2 regions of the Arthrobacter sp. 08Y14 genome follow, and region 2 is predicted to be linked to the other one. Evidence: predicted binding sites of a transcription regulator. Region 2 holds the regulator's gene; the other holds the start of a gene.
What was found. The regulator LexA, encoded in region 2, represses DNA repair genes until DNA is damaged. The targets are predictions, from matches to a motif close to TCGAACANNTGTTCGA.
Positions count from the first base shown of each region.

Region 1: a site for LexA is predicted at 4,375-4,390, ahead of CXR03_RS18605 (HNH endonuclease signature motif containing protein). Genes of this name have one in related genera too.

Region 1 covers NZ_PJIX01000002.1:489,558-499,484, reverse strand. The annotation lists gene hrpB (ATP-dependent helicase HrpB) at 30-2,732, opposite strand; gene CXR03_RS18605 (HNH endonuclease signature motif containing protein) at 2,776-4,188, opposite strand; gene CXR03_RS18600 (DUF4334 domain-containing protein) at 5,007-5,621, shown strand; gene CXR03_RS08880 (putative protein N(5)-glutamine methyltransferase) at 5,685-6,527, shown strand; gene CXR03_RS08875 (hypothetical protein) at 6,567-6,833, shown strand; gene CXR03_RS18595 (alpha/beta fold hydrolase) at 6,840-9,287, opposite strand; gene CXR03_RS08865 (alanine racemase) at 9,403-9,927, opposite strand, start outside.
Region 2 covers NZ_PJIX01000003.1:707,244-717,170, forward strand. The annotation lists gene miaB (tRNA (N6-isopentenyl adenosine(37)-C2)-methylthiotransferase MiaB) at 1-356, shown strand, start outside; gene miaA (tRNA (adenosine(37)-N6)-dimethylallyltransferase MiaA) at 385-1,305, shown strand; gene dapF (diaminopimelate epimerase) at 1,302-2,252, shown strand; gene CXR03_RS15605 (class I SAM-dependent methyltransferase) at 2,339-2,959, opposite strand; gene hflX (GTPase HflX) at 3,080-4,651, shown strand; gene CXR03_RS15615 (ATP-dependent DNA helicase) at 4,644-6,686, shown strand; gene lexA (transcriptional repressor LexA) at 6,825-7,655, opposite strand; gene CXR03_RS18740 (LysM peptidoglycan-binding domain-containing protein) at 8,298-8,552, shown strand; gene CXR03_RS15630 (histidinol-phosphate transaminase) at 8,778-9,887, shown strand.

The DNA of each region.
Region 1 (9,927 bases), on a different contig from region 2:
CGGAGTCACCCGCGTGATACCCGTCGCAGCTACATCCTTGCCTTCGTTTTTGCCGTGGCCTTCGCCGACCAGGGATCCTCGGGCCAGGGATGTTTGGGATATCTGCCGCGCATCTGTGCCCGGACCTGCTGATAGGGTCCGGCCCAGAATGAGGCCAGGTCATCCGTTACGGCAAGGGGTTGGCGTGCCGGTGAGAGCAGGTGGAACAGCACCGGCACCCTGCCATGCACCAGCCGCGGGGTTTCTGCCCAGCCGAAGCACTCCTGCAGCTTGACTGCCACAACCGGGCGGCCGTCGTCGTCGGGGTCCGGATAAGCGATCCGCACATGGGAGCCGCTGGGAACGGCGAGCCGCTCCGGTGCAAGCTCGGCCAACTGTGAGGCTTCGGGCCACGGCAGCAGCCGGCGCAGCGGCTCGGTGAGGTCGATGCCGTTCACGGAGGCGCCTGCGGCCAGGGCGTTCAGTTCCGGTGCCAGCCAGTCCTCCAGCCTGGCCAACAGCGCCGACTCCGAAACATCCGGCCACGGCTCCCCCAGCTCCCGGCGGATCAGGGCCATGCGGCGGCGGAGGGAATCCGCGGCCGGAGAAAACCCGATGACGCCGAGGCCCTCCGATGCCAGGGCACGTGCCACTGCCGGTTTCCCTTCCTCGGCCGACGGCCGGACGGGCGTTGAGGACAACACGATCGCTCCCAGCCGGCGTTCCCGCCGCGCCGTGACACGGCCGGACACAAAGCGTGCCTCCACCGTGTCCGTGAGCAGGTGCCGTGCCGCGGAGGCAGCAGCATCCTCGCTCAACGGAGCGGCGGAACGGATCACGGCTCCCGTTCCCGCCGCGTCCCGGCCTTGGGCGCGGGTCACTTCGGCAACTGCCAGCCATTCATAGCCTGTCAGCGGGCTGCCGGCCGGCAAGCCGGCACGTGTCCCGGAGGAGAGCAGATAGCGCTCTGGTCCTTCTCCGGGCACCCGGCGGGCAATGCGGTCCGGAAACGCGAGCCCGATCACGAAGCCAACGGCGTCGGTGGCTGCCACATCAAGAGATTCTTCACGGCGCACTGCTTCTTCACGCCGGGCGATGGACTCCATGCGCCGTACATCCTCCGACCAGCGCCTCTCCCCGGGGTCCCGTCCCGAGCGCAGTGCGGTGAGAAGGCGCGTGAGGTCGGCGCCCGGAGCGCGGTGGTCTCCGGAAACCAGGGCCACCGTCTCTGCCGCCGTGCGAACGCCAACAACACCTGATCCGTCCAGCAGGGCCCGAGCCAAGCGGGGATCTGCGGGTATTCCTGCCAGCGTTTTACCCATCGGGGTGACGGCGCCGGAGGCTTCCACGGCGCCAAGATCCCGCAGCACGGTTTGAGCATCTTCCATGGCCCTATGCGGCGGTGCATCAGGCAGCGCCAATCCTTCGCCGCCCGGCGCGCCCCAGCAGGCCAGGACCAGAGCTGCAGCCGTCAGGTCCGCAACGGAGATCTCCGGTGTCTGATGTGCCGGCGCGGCTCCGAAGGTTCGTTCGTCATAGCACCGGACAACGCGTCCCGGTCCCTGGCGGGCGGCACGTCCGGCGCGCTGTTCAGCGGATGCTCGGGAACAGGAAACGGTCACCAATCCCGACATGCCGCGTGCCGCGTCCCGGCGCGGTTCCCGTGCCAATCCGGAATCGATGACCAGACGGACCCCAGGGACTGTTAGGGAGGATTCAGCCAGGCTGGTGGAGACGATGATTCGCGGCTTGCCACCGGCTGACCTCCCCGAGACGGCCCGATCCTGTTCCCGCGGGTCGATCTGCCCGTGCAGCTCCAGCACCTCGGTTCCGGCACCGGCGCTACCGCGGATGCGTGCGGCCACATGGGAGACTTCCCAGGCTCCAGGTACGAAGACGAGGGCGTCGGCCTCCGGATTTCCGGCCAGCAGTTCGCTGTGTGCAGCGGCCGCCGTATCAGCCACGTGATGCAGGAAACTACGGGTCACTCCGTGCTCGTCCAGACGCAGGGACGGCGCAGGCGCCCACCGAACTTCCAGCGGATACAGTGCCGCGGCGCAGCCGACGACGGGCACCGGGCCGGACCCGTCTCTCTCACTTCCATCCCCGCTGCCAATCAGCGCAGCAAAGCGGGGTGCATCCAAGGTCGCCGACATGGCGACCAGAGTCAGGTCATCGCGCAGTTGCCGGACCTCGGTGAGCATGCCCAGCAGCAGGTCTGTTTCCAACCCGCGCTCGTGCACTTCATCAAGGACAACGGCGGATACTCCTTCCAGCCCCGGGTCAGCGAGCAGCCGGCGCAGCAGGATGCCGGGAGTCACGAACTCAATGATGGTTTCCGGGCTGGTGTGGCTTTCTCCCCGCACTGTGTAACCAATCCGGGCACCAAGCCGGCTGTTGTCCAAAGCAGCGAGCCGGCGCGCGGCCGAACGCGCCGCCACCCGGCGCGGCTGCGTTACGACAATCCGCTGAGGCCTTTGGGCGGTGGCCGCCGGAGCAGGGCGCCCTTCGCCGGTGCTCTCCTGCCAAACCAGCAGATTGGCGAGCAACGGAGGAACCAATGTGGTCTTGCCGGTTCCCGGCGGGGCCTGCACCACGGCGGCGTTCTTCCCGTCCGCGGGGTCCAGGGCCGCCGCCAGATCCGGGAGCGCCTCGGCAAAGACCAGCCCCGCGCCGATGTGCTCCAGGTTGAAGGGAGCCTTGGCCAGAACGTTTGAACGGTCCGGATTGCCGGTTGAATGCTGTGTGCTCACCGGTCCATTCTCCCGTGTCCGGACCTGTCTTCTGCCAACACCTTTACTCCAGAGCCGGCGGACAAGGAGCAATGGACCGATAGACATGCCCTGTAGGCGTAGTGGTCACAACCGTGTGCCTGCCGTCCGGCGTGTGGTCCGCGATGTCCTGCGCGGTTCGGGCGGTCCAGCCGGGTGCTTCCTTGGCCTGATTGCAGGCCTCACACAAACCCTGAACATTCTCCGCCGACGTCAAGCCACCCTCACGAACCGGCACAACATGGTCATAATGCCGGATCGGAGCACCACACCACGGCATCCGACACACCCGGTCCCTAGCTGCGATAAACCGTGCCAAACCCTTCGGCACCAACCGTGCCTTCGAATCCATCGCCACCAACCGCCCCGACCCGGGCACCGCATACAACCGCCGCAACCACACCTCGGTCCGCGGATCCGGCCGCACCCGCGGAACGCCCCACCCCGACAATGTTCCTTCAGCGCCATGAAGATCAACCACGGCGGATAACCCTTCAGCATCGGAACCCGCCCCAGTGTCCGGCCCGCTGCCGCGGATCAGGTCCCGCGCCCACTGCGCCGGCACCACCCCGTACCCCGCCAACACCGCCGACCCCGAACCATCAGGAACACCGGCGTCAGGATAAACGGCGTCAGGAACACCGGAATCCATGGCACCGGCGTCAGGGGCACCGGAATTCATGACACCTGAATCCATGACACCCGGCGGCAGCACCCCGGCCAGCAACGCCCGGTCCGTCATGATCAACTGCACTTCCACCCGCGCATCCTCCGCCCGCGCCTGCCCCGTGACCCGCTCCACCAACGTATCGGCCATAATCTGACCCCGGCCCCGGCAATCCCCGGCAGCACGCAACCGGTCAGCTTCCCGCGACAACACCGCGAACACCCCCACCCCCTGGGCCACCGGCAACAACCCCGTCAAATACGTCATCGTGTCCGGCGCCGGACGACACGACACATACCGGCCCTCAACCGCCTTCGCCGCACGATTCACCACCGACCGCGGATCCAACCCATACGCCACCGACCTCACCCTCGCGATCAGTGCCCGATCACCCAGGCCCCCCAACCCCGCCAGGTCCCCGGCCACCACCGCATCTGCCCGGCCCCGGTCCCGCCGGGACAGACACGCCGTCTCGCGCACCAACAATGTCGCCCGCCACTCACTGAGCACCCCCACACTCAAAGCGTGCAGGGTATGCGGCATCTCCGCGGTCAGGATTCTGGCCAAACCCAGCAACCGGTTCCCCCGGTGCGGGGACTCCCTCCGGGCCAACCCGATCTGCGCGCCCACACCCCGGCCCAACTGCTCCGCCGCCAACCCCGCCCGGACCTGAGCCCGGCGGGTGGAAGCATCAAACGCCGCCGCAGCCCGAGCCTGCGCCGCCGCAGCCGCGGACTTCAGCTCCTCCAACAACCGAATCTCATCAATCAACCGGGCACGCTCAGCAGCCTCCAACACCTCCACCGACGCCGACTCAACAGCCGGGTCAACAGCCTGCTCTCCGCCGGGACCGCAGAGGCGAGCGCTGCCGACAGAAGTCCTCCCTTCAAGGGGAGGCTGACCTGGGATGACTGCGGTTTTCAATCTGGAGCCTCCGTGCCGTGCAGCTTTCACGAGTAGTACATATGTTCTATTTTAGCTTCTGGGCCCGGCACAATTGGAAGGCGGCCCTACTCAAGTTTCTTCGAAAAAATACTGGTTTTCTGGCGCCACGACTGAGTGCCGCGGGTTTCATAAGGTTTGCTCAGAGGTACCTATCACGTACATTTCACCTAACGTCGAAAACCCGTCGGATGGAAGAAGGCCCAGTGGACCACCATCGCGTTCCCATCCCCGTCCGGCTGTTTCCCGGATGGGCCGAATCTCCTATATGGCTCCCTGGCGGGCCCGTCGACTTCGGGGACTCACAGCTTAGTGAACAGCTAAAAGCGGACCTGGCCGCCTGGGAAAGCCGCTACTACGCCTCGATTACGGATGCGACAGCCGACGGTGACAAGACAGCACCACAGCGTAAGGACCGAGCTCACGGGGAGCGGGGAAGAACACTGGCCGCTCAAATTTCGGCAGAGTTGGGGAGTTCCTTTGTGGTGATTTTTGAGAACAGCAATGGAAAGGGCCGCACAATTCGCAGCAGTGCGCCTGCAACGAATCCTGCTGCCGCGCGAGCCTTCACTGTCAGATATGAGGATGAAAATTCTGATGTCCAAGAGCTTGAGATTGCTGGAGGACGTTGGGAAGCCTACGCGCCGTTGTCCGGTGCCCGCCTCGGCAGCGCCCCCGGCAGCAGTAAAGACAACGGCAGCAGTAAAGACAACGACAACACCCCAGAGCAGGTAGCCCGGCTTGACGCTCTCAGCGGCGGAACCACCTCCAGCGAAGCCCTGGCGTTTTTCGACTCCCTCCCGCCGGCGGGCATCGACGAACTCACCGGCTCATGGCAGGGAGCAGAAGTGCCAACCGGCCATCCCCTCGACGGCGTTCTCGGCAGCTTCGGGTGGCAGGGAAAGAGATTCGAGGGCCCCGAGTCCGCACACCCGCTGGTCTTCAGCGGCAGGGACGGTCACCTCTTCGAGGTGAATCCGTGGTTTGTTCCGCTGCGGACAGCCCTGAAGCTCGGCCCCATCCTGCGCCCTCCGGCCGCCGGCCGCGTCATCCGCCCGTTGCTGCGCCTGCTCCGAACGACACAGCCGAAGGCCAGACTCCGCATGATGGAGTACCGCGGCGTGGTCTCAGCCACCATGATCTACGATTCCCTGCCAATCAACGATGCCTTCCGCAGAGTGGACGCGAACACACTGCTCGGGGCGATGGACATGCCCGGACCGCATCCTCCCTTTATGTTTATGCTCCGGAGGATCAGCTAGCGGGCAGCTTCACACCCGCTTCCGTCCCTTGCCCCACGCTGCCGCAGCTGTGACAGTATCCCTGTGCATCGGAACATTCCCGAAGAACTGCTGGCCGCACGGCTCCGAGCGTCCGGTTGTGTTTTCGCCGAGGAGGAGGCCAATCTCCTTCTCGCCGAAGCCGCAAAGCGCAGCACCGAAACTGCAGGCTCCAAGAATCTGGAGCAGATGGTCCTGCGGCGGTGTGCCGGTTTTCCGCTTGAACAGGTTCTCGGCTGGGCCGAGTTTTACGGGCTGCGGATAGCGGTCTCCGCCGGCGTCTTCATCCCCCGCCGGCGGACGGAACTGCTGGCCGCTCACGCCATAGCGCTGATCAGCGACCTGACCAACCCGGTGCTCGTCGAGCTTTGCTGCGGCTCCGGAGCCGTCAGCCTGACCATTGCCTCACGCACCGGCCATTCCCTGGAGGCCTACGCCGTCGACATCCACCCCGCAGCGATCGAATGTGCACGCATCAACCTGGCCGGTCGGGTAACCGTCCTGGCCGGTGACCTGTTCAGTGCGCTGCCGCAAACCCTGCTCGGGCGGGTCGGCCTCGTCGTTGCGAATGCCCCCTATGTCCCCACTTCGAAACTGGACACCCTGCCTCCGGAAGCGCGCGACCATGAACCTGCAATTACCCTCGACGGGGGCGCCGACGGCGTGACTGTTCTCCGGCGCATCATCAGCGCAGCACCGGCATGGCTGCGCCCGAACGGATCACTGGTGGTGGAGTGCAGCAGGGAGCAGTCCGCCACCGTGGCCCAACTCATGGCGGCGCAGGACCTGCGGCCGGAAATCATCACCAGTGAGGGGCCCGAGGCAACGATCGCCGTCGGCCGCGGACCGGCCGTTACAGGGGCTGGTACGGCACAGGCCCAGATATAGGGAAGACTGGAACCTCATCATCTCTAAAGGCGGAACCACTTGATCACTCTTCAGCAGGACAACGACGGCTTCATTCGCATGGACCGGCACTTCCCCAAGTCCGCCCCCGTCAGCATCGTTTTCACTGACGGCAGCACAGAAGTACTCACGGGCGCCCGAATTAACAAGGCGTACGACGACGCCCTGGCGGATTTCCGCGCCAAGAACCACTTGGACGCCAAGGGTTTCACCCGCATCGCCAACAAGCGGGTCCTGGACAACAACAAGATCAACTTCGTTCCGGTTTCCCCCGGAATGGGCCAGTAGGCAGTCTCAGCGCGCGGACTCCTCCGCCGTCCGTCCCGCCGGAAGATGCCCGAGCATGAGCCGCAGCAGCTCGGGCACCACGGCGGGATGGAAGTAGTGGCCCATGCCGGGCACCGTCACCAGGCGTGAGCCGGCAATGGCCGCAGCGGTTGCCGCTCCCCCGCTCGGATGCACAATGGGGTCCCGGTCGCCGTGGATTACCAGTGTTGGCGCCTTGATTCCGGCGAGATCGGCCGTCCGGTCCGCAGAGGCGTTGATGGCACCGAGGTGCCGGGAACGTGCCGTTCCGTTGTCCGGATAAATGCCCCGGTCCCAGGCCAGTCCGCCGATTCTGGCCTCTTCCGCCGGGTCCGCAGGATTCACCCGCCCGGAAAGATGGCGCATCATGCCCACCCGGTCCTTGATGAACTCATCCCGGGTCCGCGGCGGCCGGGCGGCGAACCGGCGTTTGGTTGACAGTGCCGCGGCACCGATTTTCCGGGCTCCGGTGGTGGAGATAATCGAAGTCAGGGTCAGGACCCGGTCCGGATAATGGGCCGCGACGGACTGGGCAATCATGCCGCCCATGGACATCCCCGCCACGTGTGCCCGGTCCGCCTGCAGGTGATCCAGCAGGCCGACGACGTCATCGGCCATATCCTCGATCCGGTAGGCACCGGGCACGGGCCGCGCCAGGGCCTGATGCAGCAGGCTGGGCACGGGTGTATTCATTCGACTCGAACGCCCCGCGTCACGGTTATCCAGGCGGATCACCCGGTACCCGGCGGCTGCCAGTCCGTCCACAAACGCAGCGGGCCAGGACATCAGATCCAGCCCGAGGCCGGCCACGAGGACCACCGGCTCGCCGTCGTCAGGCCCGTCAACGCGATAGCACAGCCGCACCCCCGACTCCAGATTCACGAAGCGATCTTCATCCTGCGGACCGGGCAGGGACCCCTGCGGACCAGTGAACTGCAGGTGCTCATCAACCAGTGCGCCCTTTTGCAGGTCCCGGCGGTCGGCCAGAAAGTTCATGGTCATGAGCCAGGGCGCCTGCGTTCCCTGCCGCGGCAAGTCAGCCATGCTGCGCTGAATATACCCGGCGCCAAAGTCCAGCAGCGGCCGCGTGGGCATGCCGGCCGGGGCCACCGGTACGGCGGCGGTGTGGCCGAGGCGGTCCATGCGGGTCAGCAGCCGGGAGAACCATCGGGTCAGCAGCCCGACCTTCAAGGTCCATGACGCGTTGGTGTATCCGATGGCAAACGCCATGTTCGGGATGCCGCTGAGCATGACGCCGCGGTAGGCCACGGTTTCCGCAAGGTTCACCGGCACGCCGTCCAGCCGCATCTCCGTCCCGCCCAGGATCCGCAGGGCCAAGCCGGTGGCGGTGACGACGACGTCGGCCTCCACCTCTTCCCCCGACGCCAGGCGCACGCCGTGTTCGGTAAACGCGGACGTCTGCCCAGTGACCATGGTGGCGTTGCCGCTGCCCAGGGCGGTGAAGAAATCGCCGTCCGGAACCGCGCACAGCCGTTGATCCCACGGCCGGTACGGCGGATTCAGGTGCGTGTCCAGGTCAAAGTCCTCCGGAAGAACACGGGACTGGATGCCACGGATGAGCTTTCGGGCCAGGTTGGGCCACCGCTGGCAGAAGGCCCAGATGGCCCGCTGCCGGCGGGCACTGACTTCGGCCATGATCTTTCCGGTGCGCTCTGGGCCGACGACGCCGCGCAGCCGGCGCGCGAGCGGGTCCTCCGCGGGGATGGGCAGAATGTAGGTGGGAGTGCGCTGGATCATCGTCACCCGGGCGCCAAGTTCTGCGAGCGCCGGCACGAGGGTCACCGCGGTGGCGCCGCTGCCGATTACTGCAATCCGTTTGCCGGACACATCCAGATCTTCCGGCCAATGCTGTGGATGCACAATCCGCCCGGAGAACTGCTCGCGCCCGGGGATCTCGGGGGTGTACCCCTCTTCGTAGCGGTAGTATCCGGCAGCGTTGAAGATCCAACCCGCGGTCAGGTGCAGTGTTTCTCCGGTTCCCACCGGTTCGGCAGGCGCTGAGTCCGGTGCTGAATCCGGACCGGGTTCCGGAGTCCTGGTGCGCTCCACGGTGATGTTCCAGCGTGCGTCCCTGCTGGACCAATCTGCACAGATCACCCTGTGGTGGTAGCGGATCAGGGCGTCCACTCCGTGTTCGGCGGCTGTCTCCAACAAATAAGAAAGGATGCTCGGGCCGTCCGCAATAGCCTTCTCCTCCAGCCACGGCCGAAAGTCATAGCCGAAGGTGTACAGGTCTGAATCGGAGCGGATGCCGGGGTAGCGGAAAAGGTCCCAGGTCCCGCCTGCCCGGCCGCGCGATTCCAGCAGTGCGATGGACCGGCCCGGATGGTCCTGCCGCAACCGGCAGGCAGCACCGATCCCGCTTAGTCCAGCGCCGATGATCAGCACGTCCAGATGTTCAGCTTCGGTTTCCATGAGTCCCCCGTTTCCTGCCCCTGTTTTGCGGCTCCGCTGCCCGCTGCCGGACGCCGTTGTGCCATTGCGTCCGACACTAGCGGACCCGGGTGACGTTACCGGGTTCAGGCGAAGATCAGTTCATGCCCCGAGCCTCCACGGCCCAGCTTGATGACCCTGCGAACCCGCGGGCTTCATCGAACCCGCCGGCTCCACCAGCCAGCACATACTCCTCGTGCAGGTTCACGGCGTTGCAGGCATGGTTGGGCACCACCAGTACCCTGCTGCCCAGGTCCGGCAGCGGTCCGGGCATTTGTACCGTGGCGTGATGCTCCGAAGCGGCGGTGATCCGTGCGTCGGGATGCTCCAGCAGGCGCCCGTGCCCGGTGGCCCAGACCGGACGATCAGCACCCAGCGTTTTGGTTCCGGAGTCCAGGACCACCCGCCCGGCAGGCTTTGACACCACAGTGGCCACAACGGTCAGGGCAATGTCCTCCATGGAACAGGTACCCAGTTCCAGCTGCTGGGCATCATTGAACACATATACGCCAGGGCGGATGTCGGTCAGCATGTTCCGGGAGTAGGCGGCGGACGGGCTGGAACCGCCGCTCACCACCGGTGCCGCAACACCTGCACTTTCGAGACCGGCCACCGCCTCGGC
Region 2 (9,927 bases):
AACAGGTGGGCACCACAGTGGAAGTTCTGGTTACCGCCGGTTCCGGCCGCAAGTCCGAAGAAACAGGTCGCCTTTCCGGCCGTTCCCGTGATCAGCGCCTGGTGCACTTCTCGGTGCCCGAGGGCTGCGAGGTACCCCGGCCCGGAGACCTCGTCACCGTGCCCGTGACATCGGCGGCGGCGTTCCACCTGGTCTCGGACCCCGCCACGGCAGCGGATTACTCGCTGCGCCGTTCACGCGCGGGGGATGCCTGGGACCGCTCGCAGGCGGAATCGTGCGGAGTCCCCGCTCCGGGTGCTTCCGGCGGCAAAACCGGTGTCTCCCTGGGCATGCCGGCACTGCCCCCGCGCTCCTAGTGCTGTCCCCGTCTCCCCGGTGCGTCCGGTGACTGCCGCCGAGGCTGCGCGCGCCCGCCCGGTCATCGCCGTCGTCGGCCCCACCGGCTCCGGCAAATCGGATCTGGGCGTTTCACTGGCCCTGCAGCTGGGCGGAGAAGTCATCAATGCCGACGCTATGCAGTTCTATCGGGGCATGGACATCGGTACCGCGAAGATCAGCATGGCGGAGCGGCGCGGCGTTCCACACCACCTGCTGGACATCATGGATGTCCGGGAGGAAGCCAGCGTTTCGGCGTTCCAGGCATCCGCCCGCAGTCTCATCACGGAGATCCAGGGACGGGGAAAGTATCCGATCCTCGTGGGCGGGTCCGGGCTTTACGTCCGTGCAGCCCTGGATGTGCTGGACTTCCCGGGCACTGATCCGGCAGTGCGGTCTGCCCTGGAACGTCAACTGGACGAACAGGGACTGGAGGCTCTGCGCGGGCGGCTGCGTGCAGTGGACCCGGTGTCCGCGGACCGGCTCGGAGACGGGCGCCGGGTGGTGCGCGCCCTGGAAGTGCACCAGCTGACGGGCCGGCCGTTCAGCTCCTTCATGCCCGTCCGAGAGTACTTCCAGCCGGCCATCCAGATCGGCCTGAGCGTGGAGCGCAGCCTGCTGCATCAGCGGCTGGCGGCACGCGTGGACCGGATGGTGGACCGCGGCCTGCTCGCCGAAGTGGAAGCCCTCGCCGGCCGCGGCCTGCGTGAGGGCCGGACTGCCGGACGCGCCCTGGGCTATTCCCAGTTCCTGCGGGTGCTTGACGGCGAATCGTCAGTGGCCGAGGCAGTCGAACAAACAGTGGTGGCTACCCGGCAGTTCGCGCGCCGCCAGCTAACCTGGTTCCGCGCAGATCCGCGGATCACCTGGCTCGACTGGGACGACCCCGAACTGACCGGCAAGGCTGCCGCCGCTATCCTTGAACAGTGAACACAACTCTCTCCTCTGCTCTGTCCGCTTCCGGCTTACCCGCTTCTCTTGCCGGCTTGCCCTTCGCCAAGGGCCACGGCACCGGCAACGACTTTGTGCTGGTGGCCGACCCCGACGGGGGACGCGAAGTGACGCCTGCCGAAGTGGCGGCGGTATGCGACCGGCACCGCGGCATTGGCGCAGACGGATTCATCAGGGCCGTGCGTTCCGAGCACCTGCCTGAAGGCCAGGCCCTGCTCCAAACTGATCCCGCCGCGGAGTGGTTCATGGACTACCGCAACGCTGACGGCAGCATCTCCGAGATGTGCGGCAACGGGGTGCGGGTCTTCGTGCACTTCCTGCTCGCCGAGGGGCTGGTGAACCTGGCCGAAGGGGAAACCCTGACCATCGGCACCCGTGCCGGCATCAAAACAATCACCCGGGTGGACAGCGGTTACGCCGTGGACATGGGTCCCTGGGAGTTCATCTACCCCGACCATGCGGCCGCGAAGGCCATGGACGCCGTCGTCAACGCCGACGGCCTGGAAGTTCCGCGCCCCGGACTGTCCGTCAGTATGGGAAACCCGCACACAGTGGTGGCCCTGGCCGAGCTGTCCGAACTCGCAGCCACTCAACTGACGGCGCCGCCCACCGTGCAGCCGGAGCCGGAGAACGGCACCAACGTGGAATTTGTGGTCCCCGCCGAGCCTCTGGTGGAAAACGGCGTGGGTCTGCTGACCATGCGCGTGCATGAGCGCGGTGTGGGGGAGACCCTTTCCTGCGGCACCGGCGCCTGCGCAGCAGCCGTTGCCATCCGTTTCTGGGCCGGCCGGGATGCTCCGAACGATTGGGCGGTCACGGTGCCCGGCGGCGTCGTCGGGGTCCGTTTCCTGACTGCTGAAGACGGCCGCGAGCACGTGGAACTCAGCGGCCCCGCCGTCATTGTGGCGCGCGGAACCCTACTCTAGGAACGGCCGGAATAAACCCCTGCGACGGGCGGTTGAAGCTGTCATGGAATTCAAGACCGGTGTAAGTGCGGCCCGCCGCTGAGCAGTCAGCTGTCTTCGGGGCTGCGGGTAATTTTGAGGATCCGGAAGGATTTGGCGGTGCTGTGCCGGGACACCGAGTATCCGGACCCCAACTGCTCGGCCATCCATTTCTGCAGTGAATCCGCTCCCAGGTTTTTCTGCACCACCAGCCACGCGGTTCCTTTCGGCGCCAGCCGCGGCAGCCACAGAAGCAGGAGCGCATGCAACTCGTCCTTGCCGATGCGGATGGGCGGATTGGACCAGATGGTGTCGAACCGCAGCTGCGGATCGACGTCCTCGGGCCGGCTGGCAGTGACATTGTCCAAGCCCAGTGCGGCGGCATTGTCACGGGTCAGGGCCAGGCACCGCTCGTTCACATCCACGGCGTACACGCGGGCTGCCGGGGATTTCAGGGCCATGGTCAGCGCCACCGGCCCCCAGCCGCAGCCAATGTCCAGCAAATTCCCCTCCGGGGAGGGGGACGGAACTTCGTCCAGCAGAATGACAGTGCCTTTGTCGATGCCGTCGGGGCTGAAGATGCCGCCGGAGGTAACGAGGTCACGCTCCCGGCCATCGAGCGTGACACGGAGCGGCCGGCGGACCTCGGGCCCGGACGGCTGTGAACTGAAGTAATGGTCTGAACCCATAACAAACCAGATTAGTGGGTCTGCGGCAGGCAGCGGAAACCGGATTCAGCGGCGGGCAAATCGCGCCCCCAAATGTCCGTGCCCTGACTTACCATGGAGAACACGGCTTATAAGGAGAATATGACGATCAACAATTCCCGTCCTGGCACGTCCGGTTCCGCTCAGCCCACACCGGAGCTGAGCCCCGAAGACATCCAGGGGGTCATTGACAGGATCCTCGCCAAGGAAAGCGCTGCGGAGGCCAAAGCCCCCGGCCGGGACGTCCCGCGGGGCAGAGCCCAGGCTCTCTCTTCCGAGGACGCCGGGCATTCAGTGCACGACGGCGACCAGGAAGACCTTCGCGAGCGGCACGCACTGCGGCGCGTGGCCGGCCTGTCCACCGAACTCGAAGACGTAACCGAAGTCGAGTACCGCCAGCTTCGCCTGGAGCGTGTGGTACTGGCCGGACTGTGGAGCGAAGGCACGGCGGCCGACGCCGAGAATTCCCTGCAGGAACTGGCAGCCCTCGCCGAAACGGCAGGCTCCGAGGTGCTCGACGGCGTCATCCAGCGCCGCCTGAAGCCGGATCCGGGAACGTTCCTGGGTTCGGGCAAGGCACAGGAGCTCAAGGATATTGTGGCTGCCACGGGCGCCGACACGGTCATTGTGGACAGCGAACTCTCGCCGTCCCAGCGGCGCGGCCTGGAGGACATCGTCAAGGTCAAGGTCATTGACCGTACGGCGCTGATCCTGGACATCTTCGCCCAGCATGCCAAGTCCCGCGAAGGTAAGGCCCAAGTGGAACTGGCCCAGCTTGAATACCTGCTGCCGCGACTGCGCGGCTGGGGCGAATCCATGTCCCGGCAGGCCGGTGGCCAGGTGGGCAGTGCCGGTGCCGGTATGGGTTCGCGCGGACCCGGTGAAACCAAGATTGAGCTGGACCGGCGGAAGATCCGCACCCGGATGGCCAAACTCCGCCGGGAAATCGCGGGCATGAAGCCTGCACGCGAAACCAAGCGGGCCAACCGGCAGCGCAATCAGGTTCCTTCGGTGGCTATCGCCGGGTACACCAACGCGGGCAAGTCGTCGCTCCTGAACCGGCTGACCGATGCCGGTGTCCTCGTCGAGAATGCGCTGTTCGCCACCCTGGACCCCACTATCCGCAAGGCACAGACCGAAGACGGGATCGGCTACACCCTGGCGGACACCGTCGGGTTTGTCCGGTCGCTGCCGACCCAGCTGGTGGAAGCCTTCCGCTCCACGCTGGAGGAAGTGGCGGACGCTGACCTGATCCTGCACGTCGTGGATGCCTCCCATCCTGACCCGGAGGGCCAGATTGCCGCCGTCCGCACTGTGCTGACGGATGTCGATGCCCGCAAGATCCCGGAAATCATCGTCCTGAACAAGGCCGATGCCGCCGATCCGTTTGTCCTGGAACGCCTCCGGCAGAAGGAACGCCGGCACGTGGTGGTCTCCGCCCGTACCGGTGAAGGCATTGACGAGCTGCTGCAGGCCATTTCCGAAGGAATTCCCCGCCCCGCGGTGGACCTGACGCTGATGGTTCCCTACGACCGCGGAGACGTGGTCTCTCGGCTGCACAGCCCGGACACTGAAATCCTGTCCGTGGACCACTCCGAAACGGGAACCCGGCTGCATGTCATGGTCCGCGAAGGCCTTGCTGCTGAACTGGAGCCGTTCGTCACCCATGAGTAAAGACACCACCGGCGAAGTCCTGGAACTTCTGGACACCGCCGTTGCCGGCATGGGCGGACAAAACCGCCCGGGCCAGCATGAAATGGCCCGACAGGTCGCGCAGGCCATAGACGAAGGAAAGCACCTGCTGGTTCAGGCGGGCACCGGAACCGGCAAATCGCTGGCCTATCTGGTGCCGCTGATCCATCACTCGTTGGAGAGCACCAAGCCGACGCTGGTGTCCACTGCAACGCTGGCCCTGCAGTCCCAGATTGTGGGCCGGGACCTGCCTCGGTTGCTCAAGACCCTTCAGCCGCAGCTCCCCCGCGAAGTGGACGTGGCACTGCTCAAGGGCCGCAGCAATTATGTCTGCCTGCACAAGACCGGCGGGGGATTTCCTGAAGAGGAAGATCCCGCCGGTGCCCTGTTCACGCTGGGAGATGACCATGGCGTCGCCCACCCTTCACCGGCTCCCACCTCGGCCATGGGCCGGGAAGTGGTCCGGCTGCGTGAATGGGCGGACGAAACTGACACCGGCGACCGGGATGATCTGGTCCCGGGTGTGAGTGACCGGGCCTGGCGGCAGGTATCGGTGACCTCCATGGAGTGCCTGGGAGCCCAGAAGTGTCCGGTCGCCGCTGAGTGCTTCAGCGAGCGTGCCCGCGCACAGGCCGCCGTGGCCGACGTCGTGATCACCAACCATGCCATGCTGGCGATTGCTGCCTTCGAAGGCCTGGCCGTGCTCCCGGACTATGACGTGGTGGTCATTGACGAGGCACACGAACTGCAGGACCGCGTCACCGGTGCCGTCACCGGCCAGCTCTCCGGCACGGTGATTACTGCCGCTGTTACCGCAGCGCGCAAACACACCTCTGCCAGCGTAGAGGAGCTGGCGCAGGCAGCACGTGCCTTTGAGCAGTCCATGGAGGGTGTTCCCTCCGGGCTGCTGGCGAGCGGACTGAATGAAGAGCAGGAACAGGCCGTGGGGCGCGTTCGCGAGGCCTGCCGAGTGGCGCTCTCTGATTCCAAGCCCGAGCCCGGGGAAACCGCAGACGGCGGCCGGCAAACGGCCCGTTCACGGCTTATGGCCGTGCTGACTGTCTGCGAGCGGCTGATCTCGGCACCGGCGGCCGGCGAGGTGATTTGGGCGTCCCGGCCCAGTTCCTTCTCCCCGTCGGGAGGTTTTTCGCCGCCCGACGAGACCGCCCCCGCCACCCTGAACGTTGCCCCGCTGTCAGTGGCGGGACGGCTGCGTGAAGGGTTGTTTGACGGGCACACCGTTGTCCTGACCTCGGCGACCCTGGCGATCGGCTCCGAGTTCGGGCCGGTGGCCGGTGCCCTGGGCCTGCTGGGTCCGGGTGCACCGTCCTGGACCGGAACCGACGTCGGCAGTCCCTTCGATTACCCGCGCCAGGGGATTCTGTATGTGGCCAAGGACCTGCCCAAGCCGGAGCGGGGCACCTCCGAGGCTCAGCTGGATGAAATCGAAGCGCTGCTTAAGGCCTCAAACGGCGGTGCGCTGGGCTTATTCTCCTCCCGGCGGGCGGCCGAAGATGCCGCCGATGCCATGCGCACCCGGGTGGATTTCCCCATCCTGTGCCAGGGGGAATCTTCCATGTCTTCACTGGTCAAGCAGTTCTCCGAAGAGCCGGACACCTGCCTCTTCGGCACCATGTCGCTATGGCAGGGCGTGGACGTTCCCGGAGCCGCGTGCCGGCTTGTCCTCATCGACCGCATCCCGTTTCCCCGTCCCGATGACCCGCTGATGACCGCCCGCACCCGAGCAGTGGCCAAGGCCGGAGGCAACGGGTTCATGTCCGTGGCCGCGACCCATGCCGCCGTGCGTCTGGCACAGGGCGCCGGGCGCCTGATTCGTGCGGCGGGGGACCGCGGTGTGGTGGCTGTCCTGGACTCCCGGCTGGCCACGGCCCGGTATGGGGGCTTCCTGCGCGCAGCCCTGCCGCCGTTCTGGTCCACCACGGACCGCTCCGTGGTGCTCTCGGTTTTGGGCCGGCTCGCAGAGCAGTCGGCGGCCGAGGAGCTGTCGGCGGGGTAGTCGGGCTGCGGACGTAACCGCGGCACTCTGCGGCCAGTGAGGCCGGGCAGCAAAGACATGGACACGCAAATGGCGGCCGGAAGATTTCCGGCCGCCATTTGCGTGCTTTCCGCTGCAGGGATCCCGCTGGGACGGCGGCTAAAGAGCGCGCATCACCGAGACAACTTTGCCCATGATGACGGCGTGGTCGCCCACGATGGGCTCGTACTGCGTGTTCTGCGGCAGCAGCCAGGTGTGGCCGTTGCGCTGCCGGAAGGTCTTGACCGTGGCTTCATCGTCGAGGAGGGCAGCCACAATGTCACCGTTCTCCGCCGTCGGCTGTCGGCGCACAACCACCCAGTCACCGTCGCAGATGGCGGCATCAACCATGGAGTCTCCCGAAACCTTCAGCATGAACAGGTCACCGTGTCCCACCAGCTGACGGGGCAGCGGCATGATGTCCTCCACCACCTGCTCCGCAAGGATGGGTCCGCCGGCGGCGATGCGGCCGACCAGCGGCACCATGGCGGTATCAACGGAGGTGGCAAGCTCGGTTACCGAGGCCAGCGCCGGGGCTGGGCCTGTGCCCTCTTCACGCTGGTCTCCGGCGCGCCCCGCAGCGCCGGCTGAAGGGCTGTTGTCCGTGCCGGAGCCGTGGCGCCCCGGCGCCTCTTCGGCTGCCGTGCCGGAGGATCCGTCACGGAGCATCAGCGGAATGAGGATTTCCATGGCGCGGGGGCGCTTCGGATCACGGCGGATGTAGCCGAGCTTCTCCAGCTGCATGAGCTGGTGGGTCACGCTGGACAGGCTGGCCAGGCCAACCGTGTCGCCGATTTCGCGCATGGTGGGCGGATAACCGTTGGTGCTCACGGACCGCTGAATCATCTCCAGGACGGTCTTCTGCCTGGGGGTGAGCCCCTTGGCGCGCGCACGGGTGCCTGTGGCAGCTGGTTTGTTGGTGCTGTCTTCGGAAGCAGTCCTGCGGGCCACGTCGGGTTCCCTTCGGGTCAGCTGGTCCCGGCAATGCCGGGGCTGGTCGGTAAATGTCTAATCGGGTACAAGCCGGGACGTTTTGGCCGTGCAAGCCGTTCCGGCGGTTATGTCAGAGGCAGCTGATTCAGTGATCCTGAGGAACCGCTCCGGCGCCTGGGCTTCGGCTCGATCCGCAGAACCTGTTGAAGGTTCCCTCTTGTCCTCAACGTTAAGCGAGCAGCGAGGCGTTTTCAAACATTTGTTCGAGCGAGTCTCGACTTTATTAGTAGATAGGTGCTAGAAATAACTCAGCAGAAATCGAACATACTTTCGACAGCCGCCCTCAGCGGAGGTTCGGGTAGGTCGATCAGCTTCCAATCGTTCGAATATGGCTTCGGGTATTTCCCGCAGCGGTCGAACCGGAAAGGCGTTGCCATGACAACCCAAACAGTCCCGACAGCTCGCACAGCTGATTCAAGTCATACAGCTGCATCAAACACAGCTGCATCAAACACAGCTGCATCAAACACAGCTGCTTCAAACACAGCTCCCTCACGGCACCTCCATTCTTCCCGGCCTTCAGGTCCTTCCCTGCCGGTCAAGACGAACTCTCTGCACCTGACCCGCAGGGGCCGTCTGGTTTTCATCGGCCTCCCGCTGATGCTCGCCGCGGCGGCTGCGCTCATTGTGCTGGGATTCTTCACCGCACCCGCCATGGCCTCCAGCGGGGGGCCGGACGTGACGAGAACCGTCCAGGTCAGTGTGGGTGCGGGTGAGTCCCTGTGGGGCCTGGCGCAGGAGTTCGCTCCTGAGCGTGACCCGCGGGATGTCATGGAAGACATCATGGAACTCAACAACCTGACCGAATCCCGCCTCATCGTTGGTGCTCAGCTTTACATTCCCGTTGAACGCTGAGCCTGCAACAACGCTGACCCCGCAACAACGCTGAGTCCGCAACAACGCTGACTCTGCAACGCTCAGTCCTCAACAACGCTGAGCCCGCAACGCTCAGTCCTCAACACCCCGGGACGAAGCACCCAGAGCCAAACAAGTCAGTGCTCAACAACGCGGGACGTAACAAGGCAGGGCGTGCAGCCCGCAGATTCTTCCCGCTCCGCCTTCGAGTCTTAAGCTGTACAGGTGACTGAACAGCTGGCGAGACTTAACCGACTTCCTCTGCGCGATGACCTCCGCGGACTGACGCCCTATGGCGCACCCCAGTTGGATGTGCCCATCCTGCTGAATGTCAACGAGAATACGCATGGCCTGCCGAAATCCGTGCGGGAGGCGATTGCGATCTCCGTGGAGCGGGCCGTGGCCGGCCTGAACCGCTACCCGGACCGGGAATTCACGGAACTGCGGGACCGGCTTGCCGCTTACCTCGGCCATGGACTGACCTCCGAAAATATCTGGGCCGGGAACGGCTCGAACGAGGTCCTGCAGCAGATTCTCCAGGCGTTCGGCGGTCCCGGACGGACGGCCATGAGTTTCCCGCCCACTTATTCCATGTATCCGCTGCTCGCCAGCGGCACCGGCACCCGCTACGTCACGGGACGCCGAAGCGACGACTTCGGGCTTACGGCTGAGTCAGCTGCAGAACAGGTTCGCGCCGAGGCGCCGAACATCGTCTTCCTTTGCACTCCGAACAACCCCACCGGCACAGCACTTTCACTGGATGTTGTGGAGGCGGTCTACGAGGCGGGGGCCGCGTCACACGCCATCGTGATCGTGGATGAGGCCTACGGCGAGTTCTTCCATGCCGGCACTCCGAGCGCCCTGGAACTGCTGCCGGGACGCGAGCGCCTGATCGTCTCACGCACTATGAGCAAAGCCTTTGCGCTCGCCGGAGCCCGGATCGGCTACATGGCAGCCGCCCCCGAGGTTACCGATGCCCTCCGCCTGGTGCGGCTGCCCTACCACCTGTCCGCCATCACGCAGGCCACTGCCAACGCTGCACTGGAACACGCAGATGCTTTGCTGGCCAACGTTGAGGACATCAAGGTTCAGCGCGACCGCATTGTCTCCGAGCTGCAGGATCTGGGTCTGAAGCCCGCCCCCTCAGACGCGAACTTCGTCTTTTTCGGCGGAATGGAGGATCCCCGGGCAGTCTGGGAAGGCCTGCTGGAGGCAGGCGTCCTGGTGCGCGACGTCGGGATCCCCGGCCATCTGCGTGTCACCGCCGGCACGGAGCCGGAGACCAGCGCCTTCCTCGCCCGGCTCCGCGAACTGCTGGCCGCCGGCATCCGGTAGCTGGGCCGGGGCGCCCACGCTGCCGGCCGGAACAGCACCG